DNA from 3 places in the Alteribacillus sp. JSM 102045 genome. Region 2 is predicted to be linked to each of the others. Evidence: predicted binding sites of a transcription regulator. Region 2 holds the regulator's gene; each other region holds the start of a gene.
The links. Region 2 encodes LexA, which represses DNA repair genes until DNA is damaged. Its sites were predicted from a motif close to CGAACATATGTTCG; they were not measured.
Positions count from the first base shown of each region.

Region 1 (3,291 bases), on a different contig from region 2:
CGTTCCTTCTTGCTCATTTTTTCAAGGGCCGGCTTGTTAAAGTCCCCTTCTTCCTCAGAAGCGATCGTTGCCTGAATTAAATCAGGAATGTCTTTTTGAATGGTTTTTGGAGTAATACCATGTTTTTCATTATAGGCTTTCTGTATTTCACGGCGGCGGTTCGTTTCGTTGATGGCAACATCCATTGAATCTGTTATTTTATCAGCATACATAATAACGTGCCCATTAGCGTTCCTTGCCGCACGGCCCATGGTCTGGATCAGCGAGCGTTCGGCACGGAGAAAGCCTTCTTTGTCCGCATCGAGTATAGCAACGAGAGAAACTTCCGGGATATCCAGTCCTTCACGGAGCAGGTTGATTCCTACGAGTACGTCAAATTCTCCGAGCCGGAGCTGGCGTATAATATCAATCCGTTCTAATGTTTTAATATCGGAATGTAAATATTTTACACGTATACCAACTTCTTTTAAATAAGCCGTTAAATCTTCTGCCATTTTTTTTGTTAACGTCGTGACAAGCACCCGCTCTTTTCTGTCTTTCCGTTCATTAATTTCTCCGATTAAGTCATCGATCTGCCCTTCAATCGGCCGAACATCGATCGTCGGATCCAGAAGTCCGGTCGGCCGGATGATTTGTTCCACCATTTCAGGCGAATGCTCAAGCTCATATGGTCCAGGTGTAGCTGATACATACACGGCCTGTCGCACACGTTTTTCAAATTCTTCGAATTGAAGCGGCCGGTTGTCCATTGCAGACGGCAGGCGGAAGCCGTGATCCACCAATACACTTTTACGGGCCCGGTCTCCATTGTACATGCCACGGACCTGCGGAAGTGTCACATGGGATTCATCGACCACTATTAAAAAATCATCTGGAAAGAAATCAAGGAGCGTATAGGGAGATTCACCTGGTTTACGAAACGTCAGATGGCGGGAATAATTTTCAATGCCGGAGCAAAAACCCATTTCTTTCATCATTTCGATATCGTAATTGGTGCGCTGTTCAAGGCGCTGGGCTTCCAGCTCTCTGCCTTTTTCCCGAAAATGAGCCAGCTGTTCTTCGAGTTCTTTTTCAATATTTTTAATTGCCCTCGTCATTTTCTCTTCTCTCGTAACAAAGTGAGACGCCGGGAAAATCGCCACGTGATTGCGCTCTCCGAGAATTTCTCCGGTAAGAGCGTCCACTTCCGTTATTCTGTCTATTTCATCACCGAAAAACTCCACTCGAATGCAATGTTCGTCTCGTGAAGCCGGAAAAATTTCTACGACATCACCGCGCACACGGAATGTCCCGCGCACAAAATTTATGTCATTACGCTCGTACTGAATATCGACGAGTTCGCGGAGCACGTCATCTCTTTCCATTTCCATGCCTGTACGAAGAGAAAGCACTAGGTCACGGTACTCTTCCGGCGAACCTAAACCATAAATACAGGATACACTGGCGACAATGATGACGTCATTTCTTTCAAATAATGCGCTCGTAGCAGAGTGTCGCAATTTATCTATTTCATCATTTATACTGGCGTCTTTTTCTATATACATATCCGTCTGTGGAATATATGCTTCCGGCTGGTAATAGTCATAATAGCTGACAAAATATTCAACTGCGTTATTTGGAAACAGCTCTTTAAACTCACTGTAGAGCTGTCCTGCCAAGGTTTTATTATGTGCGATGACAAGGGTTGGCTTATTAACTTCTTTTATAACATTGGACACAGTAAATGTTTTACCCGTTCCTGTGGCACCAAGCAATGTCTGGTGTTTTTTGCCTTCTTTTATTCCTTTTGTTAAAGCTTTAATTGCCTCAGGCTGATCCCCTTCCGGATCATATTTGGAAACTAAATCAAAGGTTTCATTCATGAGCCCTATCCCTCGCTTCGTTTAAATCACTACTTACATCTTTTCAATACTGCTTATACATTATACCACATAACACGTCAATTTAAACGATTTTTACGAATATATGTTCGTATTTTTATTTTCCAGAAAGACCGCGAGCTGAACAATATTTATCTCAAGCAGTGGACGGTTGAATCGTGTAAGCAGTTCGCTAGGCGGACTCACGTTCCGCTAATTTCTTCTTTTCTTACTGATTTAACGTGCTTGAGGACCTCAGTTACGCTAATGGCTGTATTTTTTGAGAAAATCATCAATTTCACATGAAATAACGGAATAAGGGTCCGCGTGCCCGTCTATTTCTAACATTTTTACGAATATAAAAAAACGAGGGGCCGTTCCCAACAACTTTTTTATAATTAAACAGTGCAAAAAGTGCAAAAAACGACGGTATAATTTTTTCCGTCGTTAAGGTCCTGTTTTCTGATGTTTCGATACTCGCCATCCTACAGGAATGGCTGCAGCAAGAGAAACAGCTGCTATAATCATCGTTCCCACCCCTAGGTTCCACGGCTGTAATGCTGCTGTCACCATAAGAGCAACAGAGACGCCGCCAATAAAACTGTGGGTAAGCCTCACACCTGCCAGGATAAGAAAAAACGGGAGAATTACCGCTCCCACTACTGTCACCACAAACCATCAGTCCTTCTTTACTTCAATAGAGGAGAAGTTACCAGTAGTTTTAGTTTTTCCCCCTCTATTACGCTTCTTTTGTCATTATTTCCGGAAAATCCTGTTCTTTTACTAATAGTACACCGAGCTCATGATGCTCATTGTCATATACTGCGGATTGAGTATGTCTGATTTCTCCTTGAACATCACATACTTCTACTTTACAGTAAGCAGAATTTTTCTGAAGAGAATCATAAAATTCACTTTCATTGTTTACAGGCTGGCCGTTTACTTTCATTATTACTTCGCCAGGTTTCATTCCCATTTTTTCTGCGGGCGATTCAGGAAGCACCCCAAGAATACAGATACCATGCTGACGTAATCGGAAAAAAGGGGTGTGAGACCGTTCTTTTCCTTTTATCCAGAGTGTGAGTATTTCTCTTGCAGCCACCGCAAAAATGGCTGTATATAATACCATAGCCGGAGCATAAAAAGCTGCTGCCGTGCTTATCCCCGTGATAATTGCTAGTACCATAACGCGCTGTCCTGCTAATTTCATAGCAGCTGAGGGAAGAGTAGAAAATATACTGTATTTAACTCCAATCGCAAACGGTACGAGAGAAAGAGATAAACCTTCATCCCCTATAGATAACACAGGCCACCAGTTCAAAGCTTCCAGTGTACCGCCCGGAACAAAAATGAAAGCCGGAATGAACCAGATACGCTGGAGCCGGTGTGCTCCAATCCATTTTCCACGTGAGCTTTTCACTACAATAGGAGA
Region 1 is NZ_JBHFQG010000016.1:64,117-67,407, forward strand. It holds gene uvrB (excinuclease ABC subunit UvrB) at 1-1,862, opposite strand, end outside; gene ACE1TI_RS12160 (hypothetical protein) at 2,307-2,531, opposite strand; gene ACE1TI_RS12165 (PDZ domain-containing protein) at 2,599-3,291, opposite strand, start outside.
Region 1: a site for LexA is predicted at 1,959-1,972, ahead of uvrB (excinuclease ABC subunit UvrB). Genes of this name have one in related genera too.

Region 2 (3,291 bases):
TATCGGCGCTTTTTTCTTTTTTCTTCCGCCCTGTTGGAGGTCCGAGAGGTTTTTTTCAGGTTTAAAACCGTTTTCTATTGCTTGTTTCATTCCTCTTTTTATTTTTAAATTATGAAGTTTTCTTTGATGTTCTTCCACCATCGACAAAATATCCATCAACATATTATCGGTTTCAGATAACTCAAGAATTCCTTCGTCTTTTACCGTATAAATGGGGACATTTAATTTAAATAATTGATGAAGCAAAGCAACTTTTGCATTTCCCCGCCCCAGTCTCGTATCATCCTGCACACATAATACTTCGGCTTTTTGTGAGCTCAACAGATCCAATACTTCAAGAAGCCCTTCTCGCTCAATGGAATATCCGCTCGCTTCTTCTGTAATAATTTTAGTAATTGTAAATTCTTTTGCCTTCGATAAACGGGTTAGCTCCTCCTGCTGTCTTGTTAAGGAAGACTGCTGTGATTTTTTGTTCGTGCTTACCCGGCAATAAATGATGCAGCTTTTCAAAATATTTTCTCTCCTTCATTTGTTCAGCCTCTCATATAGTCAGCGTCCATTTTCGATCCATGTATAGGTTAGCACATCCTCTTCTTGTCCATCCATACTGTCTACATACATGCTTTTTTCTTCTTCAGGAGCAGTTAATTGCACAGTTAAGACAAGAGAAATAATAGAAATGATAAAAAGAATTAAAATAGCCCATTCCTGACTGCTTAACTTCTTCATTTTTAAAATCATTAAATACCCTCCGATAAATAAGAATGTATGTTCCCGTTACGAATTAGTATATAGAGAACTTTTGTTCCCGTCAAGATAAGATTAGAACGAGTGTTTGCGTACATATGTTTTCCATGCTATACTGTTTATATGAAAAAAATAGAAATAGAGGTGCTGACCCGATGCCCAAACTATCGAAACGCCAGCAGCAAATTTTAGATTATATAAAAGAAGAAGTCAGGCAAAAAGGCTATCCTCCTTCCGTTCGTGAAATAGGCGAAGCTGTAGGGCTCGCATCAAGTTCGACTGTACACGGTCATCTCTCAAGGCTTGAAAATAAAGGATTAATACGCCGAGACCCGACAAAACCGAGAGCAATTGAAGTTTTAGAACTAGAAGACGTTCAACCGCAAATCTCAGAAAGCAATGCTGTTTATGTTCCTGTTTTGGGGAAAGTTACAGCGGGTGAACCTATTACCGCTGTTGAAAACATTGAAGAGTATATCCCCTTACCAGAGCGTATGGTTTCTGATGAGAAAGTATTCATATTAACTATTCAAGGAGATAGTATGATTGAGGCTGGTATTTATGACGGAGACCTAGTAGTGGTAAGACACCAGCAAACTGCGGACAACGGGGATATTATCGTAGCGATGACAGAAGAGTTAGAAGCGACTGTCAAACGTTTTTATAAAGAAGATAATTTCATTCGCCTGCAGCCGGAAAATGCTGCTATGGAACCTATTATTTTAGACAATTGCACTATTCTAGGAAAAGTTACTGGAGTATTTCGAACACTGCATTAATTTTGTACTTATTTAAATAGTTTACCCGGCTGCTGATATACAGCATGAGCCGGGTATTTTTTCGTTCTTGGAGACTGCGAATGAATCTGCAAGTTACGGTCGATCTATCCCTCCCCTTAAACCTTACCTCCCTAATAATCTATGTTATCTTTGACGAGCTGTTTAAACATTTAATGGTACACGGTATCATCATAAATTTTTTTCATTTTTCATTGATATATAATCATGATGAGGAGCCTTATTTCTTGCTGAAAGATGTATTTATGAAAAAGGAGCATAATGGATTCAGTTACAGAACACCTAAAAAACCCTTGATAACAGCGAGGTCATCAAGGGGTTTATGGATCTTATTAATATGTGGAAAGGAATTGTTCTCTTTCCCAAGGATGTACTTGAGAGCGAAACATATCCCATTCGATTTCTTTTGCTTCTGCAAAATGCTCAATTGCATGAGGTCCGATAGCGTTGACAAGCACTTCATCTTTCAAAAGGCTGTCCAATGCTTGTTTTAGGTCAGCAGGAAGATCTTTAATACCTTCTTCTTCACGCTCTTCTTTGCTCATCACATAGATGTTACGATCCGTTGGCTCTGGAGCGTTCAGTTTTCTCTTTATGCCATCGAGACCTGCAGCTAGCATAGCTGCCATAGCAAGGTAAGGGTTAGCAGAAGGGTCTGGACTTCTTACTTCTACACGTGTGCTTAATCCTCTAGAAGAAGGAATACGCACAAGCGGACTTCTGTTTCGAAGCGACCATGCTACATATACTGGTGCTTCAAATCCTGGAACAAGACGCTTATAAGAGTTAACAATCGGATTAGTCAATGCAGTGAAAGCCTGGGCATGCTCAAGAATACCTCCTAAGAACTGCATTGCTGTTTCACTCAATTGAGAATCTGTCTTTTCATCATAGAACGTGTTCTCTTTTCCTTTGAACAAGGACATATTACAGTGCATACCAGAACCATTTACTCCAAATAACGGCTTTGGCATAAATGTTGCGTGCAACCCGTGTTTTCTTGCAATTGTTTTTACAACAAGCTTAAAGGTTTGAATGTTATCACAAGTAGTTACAGCGTCCGCGTATTCAAAGTCGATTTCATGCTGCCCAGGAGCAACTTCGTGGTGAGAAGCTTCAATTTCAAAGCCCATGTCTTCAAGCTCAAGCACAATATCGCGACGGCAGTTTTCACCGAGGTCTGTTGGAGCAAGGTCAAAATAGCCGCCTTTATCATTAAGCTCCATGGTAGGCTCGCCTTTTTCATCATTTTTAAAAAGGAAGAACTCTGGCTCTGGACCAATGTTGAAAGCAGTGAAGCCCATTTCTTCTGCTTCTTTTAATACACGCTTCAAGATTCCGCGAGGGTCACCGGCGAATGGTTTTGGGTCTCCTCCTACTTCCCCTGGCTCATATATGTCACAAATAAGACGAGCTACTTTCCCTTTTTCCGGAGTCCAAGGGAATACTACCCATGTATCTAAATCAGGGTATAAGTACATATCAGATTCTTCAATTCTTACAAAACCTTCAATGGAAGAACCATCAAACATCATTTTGTTATCCAATGCTTTAGAAAGTTGATCAACTGGAATTTCTACATTTTTAATAATTCCTTGAAGGTCCGTAAATTGCAGACGAATAAATTTAACGTTTTCTTCTTCAGCCATTCTTGTAATGTCTTCTCTAGTGTACTTGGTGGCCATGTGGTGAGTCTCCTCTCTTCGTTTCAAAAAAATTAGTATGAAATCTTTTGTCCTTGAGACAA
Region 2 is NZ_JBHFQG010000012.1:6,036-9,326, reverse strand. It holds gene ACE1TI_RS10025 (YneB family resolvase-like protein) at 1-510, opposite strand, end outside; gene ACE1TI_RS10020 (hypothetical protein) at 550-741, opposite strand; gene lexA (transcriptional repressor LexA) at 903-1,526, shown strand; gene glnA (type I glutamate--ammonia ligase) at 1,877-3,229, opposite strand.

Region 3 (3,291 bases), on a different contig from region 2:
GACGTGGTGTCGACCGGTTGTGCCGTCGATAAAAAAGGCTTGGTTTATAGGAGAGTGATCTGCTAATTTCTCCAATAAAAAAGCCTTTTAGAGCAAATACGGTGAACATTCCGTGACACTTTTTCAAGCATCACTCCCTTTAATTGTATCCTCCCACTGTAGACATGTCAAGACTTCCCAATGTCCTCAATCCCCTATCTGTAAATGGATTTAGACGATTTAAAAACCACCCTTTTTAGAATAAAGGGTGGTTGAAACGTTATTCTTCATCTGCTTCTATTAATAATCCTTCTTCTTCGGCTTGAGATTGGATTGCATCAAGGTTATAGTGCTCACGGATACTTCCTTCAATAGTGGCTGTTACTTCTTCATTTTCTTTTAAATACTGCTTGGCATTTTCTCGACCCTGCCCTAAGCGTTCTCCTTCATATGAATACCAGGCACCACTTTTCTGTACGATATCAAGTTCAGCACCAATATCAAGAATAGATCCTTCTCTTGAAATTCCTTCCCCATACATAATATCTACCTCAGCCTGCTTAAATGGCGGAGCAACTTTGTTTTTCACAATTTTAATGCGGGTTTTATTTCCTACCATTTCATTGCCTTGCTTGAGTGTCTCTGCACGGCGGACTTCCAGCCTTACAGACGAATAGAACTTCAGTGCACGGCCGCCTGGAGTAGTCTCGGGGCTGCCAAACATTACACCGACTTTTTCACGAATCTGGTTAATAAAGACAGCGATGGAATTCGATTTACTGATCGCTCCAGAAAGTTTCCGAAGAGCCTGAGACATTAACCGTGCCTGCAATCCGACATGGCTGTCTCCCATTTCCCCTTCGATTTCCGCTTTTGGTACAAGCGCTGCGACAGAGTCAACTACAATAATATCTACAGCACCGCTGCGCACAAGGGCTTCAGCAATTTCAAGAGCCTGTTCACCGGTATCTGGTTGGGATAGTAGCAGCTCATCAATATTAACACCTAAGTTTTGAGCATAAGCCGGATCCAGAGCGTGTTCGGCATCGATGAATGCTGCCTGCCCGCCTTTTCGCTGCACTTCCGCAATCGCATGAAGAGCCACGGTGGTTTTACCAGAAGATTCCGGACCGTATATTTCTACAATTCTGCCGCGAGGATACCCGCCGACTCCAAGCGCAATATCTACAGCTAATGCCCCGCTGGATATTGTGGAGACTTTTCGTTCGGCTTGTTCCCCAAGCTTCATTATAGATCCTTTTCCAAATTGTTTCTCAATATTTCTAAGCGCCTGGTCAAGCGCTGCTTTTCGCTCACTCATTTTATCTCTCCTTTATTTTGCCAAAATCCAACCGTAAAATCAGAATTTATTTCCCCCGAAACCAAAAGACAGCTCCATAAAAACGCCCTGACAAATGAAGGACCGTTTTGTTTTTATCACCTATTACATCATACCTTTTTTTATTAGATTTGCCAATAGTTTTCACGAACATTTATTCGGTTTTTTATTAAGAGGAACAGACTCAGCAAAATGGAGTTTTTTAATGAAAAACTGCTCAAAGGATCGTCCTATGAACAGTTTTTTCATTATTATTTTTATTTGGAACGAGACTTTGAGGAGGCTGTGTTTCTTTTAGGACGAGGCTTAGCTGGCTCTAAATTTACCCGCGCTCCATTAATACGGGAATAGCGCAGCGCTTCATATACGAACGGAGCCACCTCCTCCGGCACTTCTACAAATGTAAATTTCTCAAAAATATCAATTCGGCCAATTGCTTTTCCAGGGATGCCTACTGCATCCGAGATCTCTTCAATAAGCACTTTAGGACTCATATTTACATTTCGGCCTACATTAATGAAGAATCGTATCATTCCTTTTGCGCCGCCGGTTTCACCAAAATTATAACCGTCATCATTTTCACCAATTGCTGTGGAGAAGTTCATTTTCATTAGAGAGCGAATAATGTTTTTTGGGTCATATTCCGCTAAAAGTTCATCAGCAAGATCATCAAATAAAGAAAGCTCCTGTTCATCTTCAAATTGATCAATAATAAGGTTTTTCCATGCTTCTTGCTGCTTTTCCACCACTTCTTCAATAGAGGGAACACTCTTTGTTGGTATGGACATTTTTATCTCAGACTCTATCGAACGCAGATGCTTCATTTCTCTTGGCGTTACAAGGGTTAGAGCTTGACCTGTGCGTCCGGCTCTTCCGGTGCGGCCGATGCGGTGCACATAACTTTCCGGGTCTTGCGGGATATCATAGTTAATGACATGACTGACGTTTTGCACGTCAATCCCGCGGGCTGCAACATCTGTTGCTACAAGTAGTTCAATCGAGCTTTCACGAAACTTTTTCATAACTGCGTCGCGCTGGGACTGAGTAAGGTCCCCATGCAGGCCGTCAGCAAGGTAGCCTCTGGCTTGAAGAACTTCTGTTAATTCGGCGACACCTTTTTTTGTACGGCAGAAAATTATTCCAAGCTCAGGGTCCTGACTATCTAAAATACGGCACAATGATTCTTGTTTATTTCTCTCAAGAACTTTGTAATACCATTGGTCAATGGAAGGGGCTGTTACTTCACTTTTGTTTATTGACACAGTCACCGGCTTAACCATATACCGTTTAGAAAGTTTACGAATCGCCGGGGGCATTGTAGCTGAAAAAAGCAGTGTCTGTCTATCCACATTAATTTGCTTTAATATGGTTTCTATATCGTCAATGAAACCCATATCAAGCATTTCATCCGCTTCATCAAGAACGACAGTTTTCACCCGGTCAAGCTTTAATGTTTTGCGGCGTAAATGATCCTGCACCCGCCCGGGAGTACCGATGACAATTTGAACACCTTGCTTTAAAGCTTTAATCTGATGACCAATGGACTGTCCGCCGTAAATAGGAAGTGTTCGAATATTTAAATACTTAGAAAGCTTCTGAAGCTCACCGGATACTTGTATAGCAAGCTCTCTGGTTGGTGTCAAAATCATCGCCTGAACATAGCCTTCATTTGTAATCCGGTTAATAAGCGGTATTCCGAATGCCGCCGTTTTTCCCGTCCCAGTTTGTGCTTGGCCAATTAAGTCCTTCAATTGCAAAATTTCAGGGATTGCTTTTTCTTGAACAGGAGAGGGCTCTTCAAACCCCATTTCCCGAATCGCTTTTTTAATTTCCTCTTTTACATCAAAATCTTCAAAGTACGTCATTTGTTTACCACCTTTTCTTTCAGTAAAAACCAGCAGCCGTAATAAACCGCTAAACGTCGTATTAGTTCACGGCTCCCGGCGAGATTTAATGCATATGAAGTTACTCCA
Region 3 is NZ_JBHFQG010000002.1:215,012-218,302, reverse strand. It holds gene recA (recombinase RecA) at 260-1,300, opposite strand; gene ACE1TI_RS02595 (DEAD/DEAH box helicase) at 1,576-3,183, opposite strand; gene ACE1TI_RS02590 (competence/damage-inducible protein A) at 3,180-3,291, opposite strand, start outside.
Region 3: a site for LexA is predicted at 1,466-1,479, ahead of recA (recombinase RecA). Genes of this name have one in related genera too.